3 regions of the Kineococcus gynurae genome follow, and region 3 is predicted to be linked to each of the others. Evidence: riboswitches for the same ligand, from Rfam matches in the RefSeq annotation. Region 3 holds a riboswitch; each other region holds the start of a gene.

Region 1 (5,603 bases), on a different contig from region 3:
CCCGACGACCGGCCCGAGGATCCCGAGGACGCGGCTCCGGCCGGCGCGGGGGTCGGCGCGGCCCTGGTCCTGGCCGGCACCCCGATCGGGAACGTCCGCGACGCCTCGCCCCGGCTGGTCGAGCTGCTGGCCACGGCCGACGTCGTGGCGGCCGAGGACACCCGTCGGCTGCGCCGGCTCTGCGCCGCCGTCGGGGTGGCCCCGCGCGGACGGGTCATGAGCTGCCACGAGCACAACGAGGAGGCGCGCGTCGCCGACCTCACGGCCGAGATCGCCGCCGGGCGCACGGTCCTGCTCGTCACCGACGCGGGGATGCCCTCGGTCTCCGACCCGGGCTACCGCCTGGTGCGGGCCTGCGCCGAGGCCGGGCTGCGGGTCACCGCCGTCCCGGGCCCGTCCGCCGTGCTGACCGCCCTGGCCCTCTCGGCGCTGCCGAGCGACCGGTTCACCTTCGAGGGGTTCTGCCCGCGTCGGCCCGGCGAGCGCACCCGCACCTTCGCGGCCCTCGCCGGGGAACGGCGGACCATGGTCTTCTTCGAGTCCCCGCACCGGACCGCGGCGACCCTGGCCGCGATGGCCGAGGCGTTCGGCGCCGACCGTCCCGCCGCGCTCTGCCGGGAGCTCACCAAGACCTACGAGGAGGTCGTCCGCGAACCGTTGGGGGCGCTCGCGGAGCGCGTGCGCGGGCAGGAGGTGCGCGGGGAGGTGTGCCTCGTCGTCGGCGGAGCGCCCGAGGCCCCCGTCCCGGCGGTCGCCGACCTGGTGGCCCGGGTGCAGGAGCTCGCCGCCGCCGGGACCCGGCTCAAGGACGCCACCGCCGAGGTGGCCGCGGCCACCGGGGTGTCGCGCCGCGAGCTCTACGAGGCGGTCCTCGCCGCCCGGCGCTGAGCGGCCCCCAACCGGGGGAACGGGACCGGGGGAACGGCACCGGGGGAACGGCACCGGGGGACCCTGCGCTCGTTGACCGGGACCAGGGTCCCCCCGTGACGTTCCCGGTCCGGCTGCGGGGGAGGGGCTCGCGGTCCGTAGTCCGGCCTCACCCGTTCGCCAGTACCCGCGGGGCGCAGACAGTAGCCGGGTGGTCCGCACCGATGCAGGTAGGGAGACAGACCCGTTCCGTTCCCGACCTGGAGGTTCCCGATGCGCGCGTCGACGGTCCCCCCCACCGCCATCCGCCCCGCCCGTGTCCCGGCGGTCCCCGCGTTCGCCGCCGTCGTGGCCGCGCTCGCCGCTCTCCTGGTCTCGGTCCTGGTCGCGGTCCCCGCCCAGGCCGCCATCAGTCCCTGGATGTCCTGGAACGGCGTCACGGTCAACAAGGCCAGCATCCCCGCCGACGGCGAGGACATCACCACGATCACCTCCGTCGCGTTCGACCGCGGCACCTACCTGGTGAGCGACGTCGTCCGCGGGCAGATCGGCACCATCACCACCGGGAACGACGCGACCTACCGCGGGACCGGCGAGGTCGACCTGCGCGGCCTGTCCGGCTCGATCACGTTGACCGCCAGGCTGTACCGCGGCAAGTACCTCGTGCAGACGGTCTACAAGTCCTTCAAGGTCGTCCCGTTGGACACCGGCATCCCGGCCGGGTTCCCGACCCTGAACACCACCGGCGTCCCGGTCGGCACCACCCTCACCCCCAGCGGCGACCTGGTCGTCTCCACCCCGGGGACGGTCGTGCAGAACCTCGACATCACCGGCTGCGTCACCGTCACGGCGGCCGACGTGACCATCCGCAAGTCCCGGATCCGCTGCGCCGGAGCCCCTCTCGCCGTCACCCTGCGCGACGCGCCCCGGTTCGTCCTCGAGGACTCCGAGATCGACGGCCGGGCCAGCACCACCATCGCGATCGGCTGGTCGGACTACACCCTGCGCCGCGTGAACGTCCACGGCACCTTCGACGGGCCCCGGCTGGGCAACGACGTGCTGATCGAGGACAGCTACGTCCACAGCCTCGTGCGGGACGACTCCGTCCACACCGACGCGGCCCAGTCCACCTCCGGGGTCGGCATCGTGCTGCGGCGCAACACCTTCATGCCCGACCCGGCCGACGGCCTGGTCAACGCGAACTCGGCCCTGCAGTTCGGCACCGAGACCGGCCAGCAGCTGCTGGACAAGGTCGTCATCGAGGGGAACTACTTCGACGGCGGCATGTACACCGTCAACATCAAGTGCAGCGCGAACCTGGGTTCGGTGACCTTCACCGGCAACAAGTTCGGCCACACGGCCAAGTACGGCCCGGCCCTGGCGCCGCGTTCGGTGAGCTTCGCGACGAACACCTTCGCCGACACCGCGACCGCGATCCCCGTCTCGCGCTGCAACTGAGCGCAACCGCCGCCGGACGCGGGAGGGCCGGGTGACCCGTGCGGGTCACCCGGCCCTCCGTCGCGTCCGGCCGTCGGGGCCGGCCCGATTCAGTGCTCGACGGCCTTCTCGGCCCCGGCCCCGGTCAGGCTGCGGACCTCCATCTCGGCGGCCCGCTTCTCGTTGCCGGTCTCCTTGGACGTCACCGATCCCAACCACCCCAGCAGGAAGGCCAGCGGGATCGAGACCAGCCCCGGGTTCTCCAGCGGGAACCAGGAGAAGTCCACCGAGGGGTCGGTGATCATCGACAGGCTCGCCCCCGTCGCCGGGTCGACCTTGCCGGAGACGACGGGGGAGAACGCGATCAGGGTGATGCAGGAGATCAACCCGCCGTAGATGCTCCACAGGGCGCCGCGGGTGGTGAACCGGCGCCAGAACAGCGAGTAGAGGATCGTCGGCAGGTTCGCGCTCGCCGCCACCGCGAACGCCAGGGCGACGAGGAAGGCCACGTTCTGCCCGTTGGCCAGCATCCCCCCGACGATGGCGACGGCCCCGATCACCACGATCGTGATGCGCGCGATCCGCACCTCGGCGTTGGCCGAGACCTCACCCTTCTTGATGACGCTGGCGTAGATGTCGTGGGCGAAGGAGGCGCTGGCCGTGATGGCCAGCCCCGCGACCACGGCGAGGATGGTCGCGAACGCGACGGCGGCGATGATGCCCAGCAGGACCGGCCCGCCGAGCTGGTAGGCGAGCAGCGGGGCCGCGGAGTTCACCCGGCCCGGTGCGCCCCGGATCGCGTCCGGACCCACGATCGCGCCGGCGCCGTAGCCGATGACGAGCGTGAACAGGTAGAAGATCCCGATGATCCAGATCGCCCAGACCACGCTGCGGCGGGCCTCGCGCGAGCTCGGCACGGTGTAGAACCGCATGAGCACGTGCGGCAGCCCCGCCGTCCCCAGGACCAGGGCCAGCGCCAGGGACAGGAAGTTCAGCTTCGAGATCTCGGTGGCCCCGTACTGCCCGCCCGGTTCCACCAGCGCCTCGCCGGCCGAACCCGGGGCGGCGACGGCGGCGCCGATCAGGTCGGAGAGGTTGAACCCGTACTGGGCCAGCACCCAGACGGTCATCACGCCGGCCCCGGTCACCAGCATGACCGCCTTGATGATCTGCACCCAGGTGGTGCCCTTCATCCCGCCGATCAGCACGTAGACGACCATGAGCGCGCCCACGATCGCGATCACCAGGTTCTGCCCGGCCCGCCCGTCGATGCCCAGCAGCAGGGCGACCAGGCCGCCCGCGCCGGCCATCTGGGCCAGCAGGTAGAAGAAGGACACGGTGAGCGTCGAGATCGCCGCGGCCATCCGGACCGGCCGTTCCTTGAGCCGGAAGCTCAGGACGTCGGCCATCGTGAACCGCCCGGTGTTGCGCAGCAGTTCCGCGACCAGGAGCAGGGCCACCAACCAGGCGACCAGGAACCCGATCGAGTAGAGGAAGCCGTCGTAGCCGTAGATCGCGATGGCCCCGGCGATGCCGAGGAAACTCGCGGCCGAGAGGTAGTCCCCGGCGATGGCGATGCCGTTCTGCCGGCCGCTGAACGCGCGTCCCCCGGCGTAGAAGTCGGCCGCGCTGCGGTTGTTGCGGCTGGCCCGCAGCACCACGGTCAGGGTGATGGCGACGAACGCGCCGAAGATGGCGATGTTGACGACCGGTTCCCCGACGTCGCCGCCGGCGGGGACGGTCGCGGTGGCCAGGGCGCTGGTCACGAGGCTGCTGCTGGTCACGGGGTCCCCTCGATGCGGTGGCGCAGCTCGTCGGCGGCGGGGTCGAAGCGCTTGTTGGCCCAGCGCACGTAGATCGTCGTGATGATGAACGTCGAGGCGAACTGGCCGAAGCCGAACAGCAGCCCGACGGTGATGTTGCTGCCGCCGAGGCGGATCCCCATGAAGTCGTGGGCGTAGTCGGCCAGCAGGACGTAGGCCGCGTACCAGGCCAGGAACAACGCCGAGAGCGGGAAGACGACCCGCCGGAAGCGACGGCGCAGGGCGGCGAACTCGGGGGAGGCCTGGACCTCCTCGTAGCTGCGGGCCCCCTCGAGCGCCCCGGACGGGGACGCGGGGGCGGGTTCGGGCCCGGGGCCCGTGCCGGGGGGCGGATCGCCGGTGCCGGACCAGGAACTGCTCACGTGACCTCCTCGTCGGGTGCGACCCGGGTGAACCTGGGTCGTAGCTGTGAGGGTTGTGAGGATAGTCGGGCGGGCGCCGAGCGCCCGGGCGACGGGCCGGTCGGTCGGGTTCCTTCGCGGGGCGCGATCACGGTTGTCGGATGCCCGGGACGGCGGCTAGGGTCGGCGCACCATCCAGAGCGGCCGAGAGTCCTGGCTCGACGACGCCGCAGCAACCCCCCGAGCCCGGGCGAGGGTGCTAACGCCAGGCCGATGGAGTTCACGATGCGTGCTGCACCCCGTCCTTCCCGGAACCCTTCGGGGGCCGCGCGATGACGCTGGCCGCCCGGGTCGGCGGGCCGCGCCCGACCATCAGTTTCGAACTCTTCCCGCCCCGGTCGCAGGCCGCGGCCGAGGCGTTGGGCCGCACGGTCTCCGAGCTCGCCGCCACGTCCCCGGACTTCTTCTCGGTGACCTGCCGGGCGGGGGGTGCGACCCGGGCCGCGGCGGCGGGGTTGCTCCGCCACGTCCGGCGCAGCACCCCCGTCACGGCGATGGCCCACCTCACCTGCGTCGGCTCCAGCCGCGCGCAGGTCGTGGCGGCCGGGGCGGAGATCCTCGAGAGCGGGATCCGGGACGTCCTCGTCCTGCGCGGCGACCCGGCGGGTGCGCCCCTCGGCGAGCCGTCCGACCCGGTGCTGCGCGGCTGCGACCTCGTCGAGGTCCTGCAGGTGGTCGAGCGGCGGCGGCTGGCGCTGCGCGGGGGTTCGCGACCGGTGGACGAGGGACCGCTCAGCATCGCCGTCCCGGCCTTCCCCTCCTCGCGCCGCCCGGGAGACCTGGCCGCGTTGCGGGCCAAGCAGGAGGCGGGGGCCCGGTTCGCCGTCGCCCAGGTCGGTTACCGGGCCGAGGAGTGGACGGCCTTCGTGGACCGGGCCCGGCTGGCCGGCGTCACCATCCCCGTGCTGCCCGGCATCACCGCCGTGGACGACCCGGCGCGGTTGCTGCGCCTGCAGCAGCTCACCGGGGTCCCCGCCCCCGCGGGGCTGCTGGCCCGGCTGGGGGACGACCCCTCCCCGGCGCGACGGCGCCGCCTGGCCGTGCGGGTGGCCGCCGAGCTCGCCCGCGAGCTGCT
Region 2 (5,603 bases), on a different contig from region 3:
ATGGTCACCGTGGCCGTGGGGGTGCCGACGTCCGTGGGGGCGCTCATCCGAGCTCGTTCTCCCAGGTCTCGGCGGCGTCGTCGAGCGCGGTCTGCGCGTCCTTGTCGCCCTGCATGGCCAGGGCCAGCTGGTCCACCAGGTCCTGCAGGAGCTTGGGTGCCCCGGCCTCGCGCGGCCAGGCCAGCGGGGAGCCGAGCAGCCCCTCGCGGATGACGTCCACGGCCTTGCCCGCGGCGGTCGCGTACTCGGCGCTCTCCAGGACGCTCGTGCGGGCCGGGTCGATGCCGGAGCCCGCGGTCGAGGACAGCAGGAAGTTGTGCTCCTTGTCGGTGGCCCACTTCACGAAGGCCGCGGCGACGCCCTGCTGGCTCGACCCCGCCGAGACGCCGAGGCCGAAGCCCGCGTTCAGGGCGGTCCGGGGGGTGGTGTTGGACCCGCCGGTCGGGAGGGTGACGACACCCCACTTGTCCACGATCTTCGAGCTGGACGGGTCCTGGGCCTTGAGGCCGAGGTCGGTCCACGTGTCGAGCATGGCGCCCTGGCCGGAGAGGAACGCGGAGTTGGCCTGGTCGAAGCCGGTCTGCAGGGGTGTCGGCAGCGCGGCCGGCTGCACGTCGATGAGGTGCTGCAGCGCCGCGAGGCCCTCCGCACCCGCGAAGGCGACCTTGCCGGACTCGTCGAGCAGCGTCCCGCCGTACCCGGCGAGGCGGTTGATGAAGGAGCAGCCGAGGATCATCGGGACCTGCTGCGCCTCGACGATGGCCCCGTAGACGCTGCCGCCGGAGTCCTGGGTGATCTTGGCCGCGGCCGCGTCGTACTCGTCCCAGGTCGTCGGGGGCTGGACGCCGTAGCGGTCGAAGACCTCGGCGTTGTAGTAGAGGACGTGGGTGTCCCCGTCGAAGGGCAGGCCGTAGCGCTTGCCGTCCAGCAGCGTGTACGGGTCGTAGATGCTGGCGAGGAAGTCGTCGGGCTCGATGCCGTCGGTGCCGCCGGAGTTGGAGGCGATCCAGTCGGTGAGGTCGACCAGGGCGCCGGCGTCGACCAGGTCGCCCAGGCCGAAGTAGAAGTAGTCGAAGACGTCGAACTCGCCGTCACCGGCCTGCACGTCGAGGATCTGCTTGCTCGTCAGCTGGTCGTAGGGGATCGCGGTGACCTCGAGCGTGCCGCCGAAGTCGTCCTTGAACTTGGGGCCGAGCAGGTCGGTGAAGGCCAGCCGGTGGGGCTGGTTGACCATGAGCTTCAGGGTCGCGCCCTGCAGGCTCGCCTTCTCCTCGCCGGACAGGGCGGCCGAGTTCGAGCCGTCGCCGCAGGCGCTCAACGAGCCGAGCGCGGCCAGGGAGCCGAGCCCCAGGGCCGAGGACAGGACCCGACGACGGGTGGCGAGGATCGGACGGTGGGGCGTGAGCACGGGTTCTCCTCGGAGACGGTGAGCGGGGTCGCTCGCAGGGGTGGGTGGTGCCAGGGGAGGCGGAGCGGGTCCGGCGGGCGCCTCGGACGCTGGACCGGTCCAACCGGTCCAACCGGTCCAACCGGTCCAACCGGTCCGCGGGGACCGGGGTCGCGAGGCGTCGCGGGGCGAGGGGCGTCAGTGCGTGAGCGGGTGCCGTCGACAGCCCGGACGGGCGGGCCCGTGCGGGGTGGACGCGGTACAGATCCGGATCATGGAATCCTCCATCGATCCTGGCGGGAGCACCTGTCGCGGTTCCGAACGCGATGGTTGCTGTGGCGTCGTCGAGCCAGGACTCTCGGCCACTCGGGATGGTGTCGAGGGGGAGCGTAGCGCAGGGCGACGGCCGCTCGGACCACGTCGGCCGGTTCGGGTCGAGGAACCGGATGGGGTGCCCGATGATCCGCCGCGACGGCACTGCCCTCTGCCGCGCCCCGCCTCCTCCGTCGCGCGAGAAGCTGCTGTGCGACACTGGCCGGGATCGAGCGTTCCTCCACACCGGGCGCCCGATCCGTCGACGGATCCGCCGCGCACGCGGTCCGTCCGGGCAGCGCCGCGGTCCAGTGGAAGGACCGGGCCGGCGCACCGGGCGAGCCGAGGCCGGACGCCCGTCGACGCGACCGGCGGGGGCCAGCGCGAAACCGCGAGCCCCAGCCGGACGACCCCAGGACTTCCGCCGGTCCGCGGCTACCGCAGACCGGTGAGCCCTACGAGCACGCCCGCGCGGCAGTGGGCACCGGTGTGACTGCCGCCGCGGGCGACGGGAGAGACCCGTGACCACGTCCGACCTGACCGGAGCCGACTCGGCGCCGGAGAGCACCAGCACGACCGGCGGGGCCCAGCGCCCGCGCCGTCGCCGGGCCGCGAGCCGACCGGCCGGCCCCCCGACCGCCGTGGCGGAAACCCCCGTGGCCCCCACCTCGGCGCAGCCCCCCGCCGCGTCGGCCGCCGACGACCGGCCCGCCCCGGACGCCCCGGCGCCGACCCCGGTGCCCGAGGCGTCCGCGCCGCCCGCCGCGGAGAGCTTCGACGCCGCCGCCGGCCGTCCCCGGACCCGGCGCAGCCGTCGGGCCACCAGCGCCCCGGTCGACGCGAGCGTCGCGCCGACCCCGGTCGCGGCCGAGGCCGCTGCGGGAGACCCGGCCGAGACCCCGGCGGAGACCCCGGCGGAGACCCCCGCCGAGACCCCGGCCGAGACCCCCGCCGTCGAGCCGGCCGAAGCACCGGCCGCGGCCCGGGACGAGTCGCCGGCCCCCACGACGTCCTCCGCCGCCCCGCGGTCGGAGACCTCCGGCACGGACGACCTGATGGACGACCCGGTCCTGCTGCGGGCCCGCGGACTCGCCCGGGGCGCGTCGGCCCCCGTGGCCGACCAGGACCGCGCGGCGGCCGCCGCGGCCCGCGCCACCGCCCTGTTCTTCCAGGCTCCCGAGTCCGAGGAGTCCGACCGGCCGCGCCGGCGGGCCTCCGCCCCGGCGGGGCCGCCCCGTTCCTTCTCGCCGTTCTCGATCTTCGAGGACGGCGACGACGCCGACGACGAGGACGACCAGGACGTCGAGGACGACCAGGACGACCAGGACGTCGACGCCGACGACCTCGAGGACGCGGACCGGGACGACGCCGAGGAGAGCGACGACGAGCCGGAGGCGCGCCCGGCCGGACGTCGCCGGTCTCGCGGCTCCCGTCGCCGCGGCGGACGGGTCGACGCCCGCGAGGACGACGCCGAGGACGACGACTCGGACGATTCCGACGGGTCGGACGCGGCGGACGAGGCCGACGGATCCGAGGACGACGACGAGGGTGCGCCGCGCCGCCGTCGGCGTCGCGGTGGCCGCGGCCGCCGTGGTCGCAACGGCCGCGGGGAGGACGCCGACGACGAGCGCGAGCAGGACGAGGACGGGCCGCGCCCCGAGCGCTCCGGTGGGAACGGTCGCGCCGACTCCGACGCCCAGGGCGAGGAGGACGACGCCGCCGACACCGGGGACGACTCGCAGGGGGACCAGGGGGGCGAGGAGGACTCCGGTTCGGGCTCCTCGCGCCGTCGGCGTCGTCGCCGCCGCCGTTCGGGATCCGGCGAGGGTGACGACGTCGCCGCCGACGACCCGCCGAACACCGTCACCCGGGTGCGCGAGCCCCGTCGGCCGCGCGAGCGCGGGACCGGAGAGGACGAGATCACCGCGCTCAAGGGCTCGACCCGGCTGGAGGCCAAGAAGCAGCGTCGCCGCGAGGGGCGCGAGCAGGGCCGCAAGCGGGCCATCCTGACCGAGGCCGAGTTCCTGGCCCGGCGCGAGAGCGTCGAGCGGGTCATGGTGGTGCGCGAGTCCGACGGCCGCACCCAGATCGGCGTCCTCGAGGACGGCATCCTGGCCGAGCACTACGGGGCCAAGAAGGCCCAGACGACGATGGTCGGCAACATCTACCTGGGCCGCGTCCAGAACGTCCTGCCCAGCATGGAGGCCGCGTTCATCGACGTCGGCAAGGGCCGCAACGCGGTCCTCTACGCGGGCGAGGTCAACTGGGACGCCGCCGGTCTGGAGGGACAACCCCGTCGCATCGAGGCCGCGCTGAAGTCCGGCGACCCGGTCCTGGTGCAGGTCACGAAGGACCCGGTCGGGCACAAGGGCGCCCGGCTCACCAGCCAGATCAACCTGCCCGGCCGCTACCTCGTCTACGTCCCGCGGGGCTCGATGGCGGGGATCTCGCGCAAGCTGCCCGACACCGAGCGGGCGCGGCTGAAGAAGATCCTCAAGCAGGTCGTCCCCGAGGGGGCCGGCGTGATCGTGCGGACCGCCGCCGAGGGGGTCGCCGAGGAGGAGCTGGCCGCGGACGTGCAACGGCTGCAGGCCACCTGGGAGTCGATCCAGGCCCGCATCACGGCCAAGAACGCCCCGGTGCTGCTGCACGGCGAGCCGGACCTGACCGTCCGCGTCGTCCGCGACGTCTTCAACGAGGACTTCACCAAGCTCGTCGTCGCGGGGGAGTCGGCCTGGCAGACGGTCTCGGACTACGTCCGCGACGTCGCCCCCGACCTGCAGCCCCGGCTGGAGCGGTGGGACTCCGAGGAGGACGTCTTCGCCGCCCACCGCATCGACGAGCAGCTGCAGAAGGCGCTCGGTCGCAAGGTGTACCTGCCCTCGGGTGGTTCGCTCGTGATCGACCCGACCGAGGCCATGCACGTCATCGACGTGAACACCGGGAAGTTCACCGGGGCCGGCGGGACGCTGGAGGAGACGGTCACCCGCAACAACCTCGAGGCCGCCGAGGAGATCGTCCGCCAGCTCCGGCTGCGCGACATCGGCGGGATCATCGTCATCGACTTCATCGACATGGTGCTCGAGGTGAACCGCGACCTCGTGCTGCGCCGACTGGTCGAGTGCCTCGGCCGGGACCGCACCAAGCACCAGGTGGCCGAGGTGACCTCGCTCGGGCTCGTCCAGATGACCCGCAAGCGGACCGGTCAGGGGCTGGCCGCGGTGCTGGAGGAGCTGGAGGCCGACGAGGCCGAGCAGGCCGCGGCCGCGCCGGGCGGGAGCCGCCCGGGCGGTGCCGCGGGCGGCGCGGGGGAGTCCGAGGACCGCTCCGGCGCGAACGGGTCCGGGGGCAACGGGTCCGGGGGCAACGGGTCCGGGGGGTCGGGCGGTCGCTCGCGGCGCAGCCGCGGCGGCAAGAACCGCACCGAGGAGAAGGCGCCCCCGGTGGCGCCCGCCCCGGCGCGTCAGCCGTTCCCGATGCCGCCGCCGGCGGCCTTCGCCAAGCACGACGAGCCGGCTCCCGGCGACGGTCCGGCCCCCGAGGACTCCTGACGGTCGGGCGCGGGCGTCGTTTTGACCCCGCCCGCGCCCGCCCCGTAGGATCGACCCTCGGTGTGCCGAGCACACCCCCGCGCTCCGCGCTGCTGGTCTGACGGTCCTCGAGACCGACGGTCTGATGGTTCCGAGGGCGCCCAGTACGTTCGACGAGAGAAACGGGTTCGTTGTGGTTTACGCCATCGTCCGCGCCGGTGGCCGGCAGGAGAAGGTCGCGGTCGGCGACGTGCTGACCATCGACCGCGTCGCCGGTGCCAAGGGGTCCTCCCTCGACCTGCAGGCGCTCCTCCTCGTCGACGGGTCCGAGGTGACCACCGACGCCGCCAAGCTCGCCGGGGTCAAGGTCACCG
Region 3 (5,603 bases):
GTCACGTCGGGGCGTTCCTCGACCGGACCGATCAGCAGGGCGTTGGCGTCGTGCAGGAAGGCGAGGTCGCCGACCAGGATCCGGACGGGGCCGCGGCGGGCCAGGGCCACGCCGAACCCGCTGGCCAGGGTCCCGTCGATGCCGGCCAGGCCGCGGTTGGCGACGACGGCGACGTCGGCCGACGGGGAGCCGGCGAGGTCGACGTCGCGGACCGCGTTGCTGGCGGCGACCATCAGCGCGGCCCCGTCGGCCGCGCAGGCCTGGACCACGGCGCGGGCCACGGCCGCCCCGGACAGTGCGCCGGGGCCGTCGAGCAGCCCCGCGAGCGCCGCCTCGGTGCGCTCGGCCGCCTGCTTCCAGCGGCGGGCCCAGCGGCGCTCGGCGGGCAGGGCGGGCGCGTCGACCGTGGCGGCGGGCAGGACGGCGGAGGCCCGGAACCCGGCGTCGGACCAGGCTCCCCCGCCGCTGACGACGACGACCTCGACGTCGTCGCGGGCCAGCAGCCGTGACACCGGCCGCGACAGGGTCGGGTGTCCGAAGAGGACCACCCGGTCGACGGCCTTGCCGAGCGGGCCCTCGCTGTCGTCGGACTCCAGCAGCACGCGGTAGGCGCCGACGGTGTTCTCCCCGCCGCGGGCCCCCGAGGAGGGTTCGGCCAGCAGCGGCCACCCGGCCTGCTCGGCCAGCGCCCGCGCCGCGGCCCCCACGGCCGGGTCGGGGCAGTCGCCGGCCAGCACGAGGGTCCGCGGACCCCGGGGCAGGACGACGGGGGTCGCCGGGGCCGCGGGGGCGACCCGGGTGAGCCCGGCCGGGTCGCGCCCGGCCAGGCGCGGGTGCGCCGAGAGCTCCTCGATCTCCGGGTCCGGCTCCAGCGAGCGCAGGGTCGAGCCCGGCGTCAGCGGGTCGGCGAAGGCGACGTCGAGGTGGACCGGGCCGGGGGCCCGACCCGTCCGACCGCGGGCCGCCGCCACGGCCCGGGAGACGCTGGAGCGCCAGCTCGGGGCCTGCCGGTCGGGGTCCACGGGGGCGGGCACGTCGGCCGAGAACCGCACCGAGGGCAGGAACAGACGGGCCTGGGCGTCGGCCGTCTGGCTGGCCCCGGACCCGCGCAGCTCGTGCGGACGGTCGGCGGTCAGGACGATGAGCGGCACCCCGGCGTGGTGGGCCTCCAGCACCGCGGGGTGCAGGTTGGCGGCGGCGGTCCCGCTGGTGGTGACGACGGCGGCGAGCTCGGCGCGGGCGGGCGAGCCGGCCCCGCGGGCCAGGCCCAGGGCGAGGAACCCGGCGCTGCGCTCGTCGACCCGCACGTGCAGCTGCAGCCGTCCGGCCTCGGCGGCGGCCGCCGCGGCGTAGGCGAGCGGGGCGCTGCGCGAGCCGGGGGCGAGGACGAGGTGGCGCAGACCCAGTCGGACGAGGGCGTCGACGAGGACCGCCGCCAGCGCGGTCGAGGGATTCACCCTCCGATGGTCTCTCGCTTCCGAAGATCCGCGCGCCACGGGGCACCCACCCGGACCCGTCCCGCGGGGGCCGTGTGCCAGGCTCCCGCCATGACCGACACCGTCGAGCCCGGGGCGGACCTGGGGCACCTGAACGAGGTCTTCGCCGCGGCCGCCCCCGCCGGGCTGGGCCCGACCCTGCTGCAGCGCATGGGGATCGAGATCCTGGAGGCCACGCCCGAGCGGCTGGTCGCGACCATGCCGGTCGAGGGCAACCAGCAGATCGCCGGCCTGCTGCACGGGGGCGCGAGCTGCGTGCTGGCCGAGACCCTGGGCTCGATCGGGGCGACCCTGCACGGGTGGCCGCACTCCCTGGCCGTGGGCCTGGACATCAACGCGACCCACCACCGCTCGGCGACGTCGGGCGTCGTGACCGGCACGGCCACGGCCATCACCCTGGGCCGCACGATCGCCAGCCACGAGGTCGTCGTCACCGACGAGGACGGTCGACGGCTCTGCACGGCCCGGATCACGAACCTGCTGCGACCCCGTCCGGGTCGTCCGGGCTGAGCACGGCGTGGGCGGCCCGCAGCCGCTCGCGCCACCACCCCTGCCGCTCCTGCGGGGCGCGGTGGCGTTCGACGAGGTCGGCGTCGGCCACGGCCGGACCCACCGGGAGGCGACCGTCGACCGGGACGAGCGGGTCGTGGCGGACGTCGCCGGCCAGCAGCGCGACGGTTCCGAGGCCGCAGGCGTGGGGCAGCTCGGGCAGGGCCGCGGCCAGGGCCAGGCCGGCGGCGATGCCGACCGAGGTGTCCAGGGCCGAGGAGACGACCACCGGCAGCCCGCAGGCCGCGGCGACGGCGAGCGCCGGCCGGACCCCGGCCAACGGGGCTACCTTGAGGACGACGAGGTCGGCGGCCTCCAGCCCGACGACCCGCAGCGGGTCCTCGGCCTTGCGGATGCTCTCGTCGGCGGCCAGCGGGACGACCGCGCCGCTGCGGTGCATCCGGCGGCGCAGCTCGGCCAGCTCCTCCAGGCTCGCGCAGGGTTGCTCGGCGTACTCCAACCCGCTCTCGCCCAACGCGTCGAGGGCGCGTTCGGCCTCGTCGACGGTCCAGCCGCCGTTGGCGTCGACCCGGATCCGCGCGTCGGCCCAGGCGCAGCGACGCACGGCCCGGACCCGGTCGACGTCGTCGGCGAGGGTCTGACCCCGTTCGGCGACCTTGACCTTGACCGTCCGGCAGTCGCCGAACCCGGCGAGGACGGCGGGGACGTCGGCGCCGGGCACGGCGGGCACGGTCGCGTTGACCTCGACGGACGCGCGCCGGGGGGCGGGGAACCCCGTCCAGGCGGCCTCGATCGCCGCGGCGAGCCAGCGGGAGCTCTCCTGCGCGTCGTACTCGAGGAAGGGGGCGAACTCGCCCCAGCCGGCCGGGCCCCGCAGCAGCAGCGCCTCCCGGGTGGTGATGCCCCGGAATCGGCGGTGCAGGGGAAGGGTCACGACGACCGCGGCGTCGAGGAGCTCGGCGAGGTCGGGGGTGGTGGGGCTCACCCGGGCATCCTGACGCCGGTTCGGCCCATCGTGCGCGTCCGTTAGGCTGCCGACAGGTCAAGAGGTCCGCTGCGGTGTCCCAGCCGGCGGCCGGCAACCCCTCACGCGACGGGGTGCTCCTGGGACAAGACCTGGCCGGTGCGGAGGGCGTACCCGGCAAGCGCGGTACCGACGGGAGCACGTGGTGAGCCTCCTCAGCGACGTCCGGACCCTCGTGCGTCCGGCCCGACCCGACGAGTTCGACGCGGTCGGGCACCTGGCGCTGCGCGCCTACGCCCACGACTACGCCCTCGCCGGGCCGTACGCGGCCTCGGTGGCCGACGCCGCCGGCCGCGCCGCCGAGCACGAGCTGGTGGTGGCGGTGGACGCCCTCGAGGGGACCCTGCTCGGGACGGTCACCCTGCCGCGCCCGGGCCGCAACTGCTCGGCCGTGTCCCGGCCCGGCGAGATGGACCTGCGGCTGCTGGCCACCGACCCCGCCGCCCGCGGGCGCGGGGTGGCGACGTCGCTGGTCGAGCACGCCCTCGCCGTCGGGCGGCAGCGCGGCCTGGACCGGCTGGTGCTGGCCTCCCAGGCGCGGATGGTCGCCGCGCACCGGCTCTACGAGCGGCTGGGGTTCGCCCGGCTGGCCGAGCGCGAGGTGCACGTGCTGGCCGACGGCCGGGTCCACGTCTACGGGCGGGACCTGGGCGCGGGGGTCAGAGTTCCCCGGTGAGGAACTGCGCCCGGCCGTGCCCGAAGGACCAGTCGTCGTCACCGCTCTCGACGACCGAGACCACGACGTCGGAGGTCTTGATGCCGCAGTCGCGGGCGAGGTTCTCGACGAGCAGGGCGTAGAAGCGCTCCTTGGCCGCCCGACCGCGGGGGCGGCTGGTGACCTGCAGCAGCACGACGTCGTCGGTGCGCTCGATCCCGAGGCCGGTGTCGTGCAGGACGAGCTCGCCCGGGGCGTGCTGGTGGACGACCTGGTAGCGGTCGGAGTCCGGGACGGCGAAGGCCTCGACCATCGCGGTGTGGGCGGCGTCGAGCAGGGTGCGGAGCTGGTCGGGCGTACGGCCGACGACGAGGTCGAAACGGAGCAGCGGCATGGATGAACCTCCTTGTTTGTCCTTACATACTGACATGGCCGGGGTCGTGGGCGCCAGCCCTCCGGAGGATGCGGCGGATACCGTGCCCGGGTGAGCGAGCGTGCCGTCAGCGACCTGTTCGACCCCGAGGCCTGGGAGGAGGTCGCCGGTTTCGGCGACCTGGAGGACATCACCTACCACCGCTGCCGGCGGCCGGGCCCGGAACGAGGGACGGTGCGGATCGCCTTCGACCGCCCGGAGGTGCGCAACGCGTTCCGCCCTCGCACGGTCGACGAACTGGCCCGGACCCTGGACCACGCCCGCCGCACCCCGGACGTCGGCTGTGTCCTGCTGACCGGGAACGGCCCCAGCCCGCGCGACGGGGGGTGGGCGTTCTGCTCCGGCGGGGACCAGCGCATCCGCGGCCGCTCGGGCTACCAGTACGCCGAGGGCGAGACCGCCGACACGGTCGACGCCGCCCGGGTCAAGGCCGAGGGCGGACGGCTGCACATCCTCGAGGTGCAGCGCCTGATCCGGTTCATGCCCAAGGTCGTGGTCGCCGTCGTGCCCGGGTGGGCCGCCGGCGGGGGGCACAGCCTGCACGTCGTCGCCGACCTCACCCTGGCCAGCGCCGAGCACGCCCGGTTCAAGCAGACCGACGCCGACGTGGGGAGTTTCGACGCCGGGTACGGCTCGGCCTACCTGGCCCGGCAGGTCGGGCAGAAGTTCGCCCGCGAGATCTTCTTCCTCGGCCGCCCCTACAGCGCCGAGGAGGCGCACCGCATGGGCATGGTGAACGCGGTCGTCCCCCACGCCGATCTGGAGTCGGTCGCGCTGGCGTGGGCCGCGGAGATCAACCGCAAGTCGCCCACCGCGCAACGGATGCTGAAGTTCGCGTTCAACGCGGTGGACGACGGGATGGTCGGGCAGCAGGTGTTCGCCGGGGAGGCGACCCGGCTGGCCTACATGACCGACGAGGCCGTGGAGGGCCGGGACTCGTTCCTGCAGAAGCGGGAACCGGACTGGTCGCCGTTCCCCTGGTACTTCTGAGCCCCGGCCCGTTCAGGCAGACCGTTCGGGCCGACCGTTCAGGCGGACAGCGACCGGATGCGCCGGGAGGCGAGGAACTCCTGCACCTCGGCCAGCGGCAACGGCCGGCAGTACAGGTGGCCCTGGACCAGCGGGCACCCCATGTCGCGCAGGATGTCGGCCTGGTCGGCGGCCTCGACGCCCTCGGCCACGACGGACAGGTCGAGGGCCTGCCCCATCTTGACCATGCCCTCGACCAGGGCGCGGGAGGTCGACTCGGTGGCGATGTCCTGCACGAAACTCCGGTCGATCTTGAAACTGGAGAACGGGCGGTGGCGCAGGTAGCCGAGGGAGGAGAACCCCGTCCCGAAGTCGTCGATGGTCAGCGAGGCACCCGTGTCGGCGAGGTCGTGCAGGGCACCGTTGGAGTCCTCGTCGATCATCACCGACTCGGTCATCTCCAGGTGCAGCCGGCACCCGGCCGCGGTGATCCGCCGGACGGCCGCGGCGACCCGT

What was found. A riboswitch is a leader RNA that binds a small molecule or an ion and turns the genes downstream of it on or off. The one in region 3 is predicted to bind S-adenosylmethionine.
Region 1: another riboswitch for S-adenosylmethionine. It lies ahead of ACFFKU_RS07390 (methylenetetrahydrofolate reductase); the one in region 3 lies ahead of ACFFKU_RS14850 (GNAT family N-acetyltransferase).
Region 2: another riboswitch for S-adenosylmethionine. It lies ahead of ACFFKU_RS08680 (ABC transporter substrate-binding protein); the one in region 3 lies ahead of ACFFKU_RS14850 (GNAT family N-acetyltransferase).

Annotation. Positions count from the first base shown of each region.
Region 1 is NZ_JBHLUI010000008.1:195,895-201,497, forward strand. Features, by position in the region: gene rsmI (16S rRNA (cytidine(1402)-2'-O)-methyltransferase) at 1-888, shown strand, start outside; gene ACFFKU_RS07375 (right-handed parallel beta-helix repeat-containing protein) at 1,141-2,325, shown strand; gene ACFFKU_RS07380 (monocarboxylic acid transporter) at 2,415-4,088, opposite strand; gene ACFFKU_RS07385 (DUF485 domain-containing protein) at 4,085-4,489, opposite strand; SAM riboswitch class I at 4,657-4,748, shown strand; gene ACFFKU_RS07390 (methylenetetrahydrofolate reductase) at 4,801-5,603, shown strand, end outside.
Region 2 is NZ_JBHLUI010000008.1:486,610-492,212, forward strand. Features, by position in the region: gene ACFFKU_RS08675 (carbohydrate ABC transporter permease) at 1-47, opposite strand, end outside; gene ACFFKU_RS08680 (ABC transporter substrate-binding protein) at 44-1,408, opposite strand; SAM riboswitch class I at 1,669-1,765, opposite strand; gene ACFFKU_RS08685 (Rne/Rng family ribonuclease) at 2,221-5,250, shown strand; gene rplU (50S ribosomal protein L21) at 5,423-5,603, shown strand, end outside.
Region 3 is NZ_JBHLUI010000010.1:245,974-251,576, reverse strand. Features, by position in the region: gene menD (2-succinyl-5-enolpyruvyl-6-hydroxy-3-cyclohexene-1-carboxylic-acid synthase) at 1-1,457, opposite strand, end outside; gene ACFFKU_RS14860 (PaaI family thioesterase) at 1,647-2,006, shown strand; gene ACFFKU_RS14855 (o-succinylbenzoate synthase) at 1,966-2,991, opposite strand; SAM riboswitch class IV at 3,047-3,160, shown strand; gene ACFFKU_RS14850 (GNAT family N-acetyltransferase) at 3,176-3,706, shown strand; gene ACFFKU_RS14845 (tautomerase family protein) at 3,690-4,079, opposite strand; gene ACFFKU_RS14840 (1,4-dihydroxy-2-naphthoyl-CoA synthase) at 4,170-5,108, shown strand; gene ACFFKU_RS14835 (putative bifunctional diguanylate cyclase/phosphodiesterase) at 5,147-5,603, opposite strand, start outside.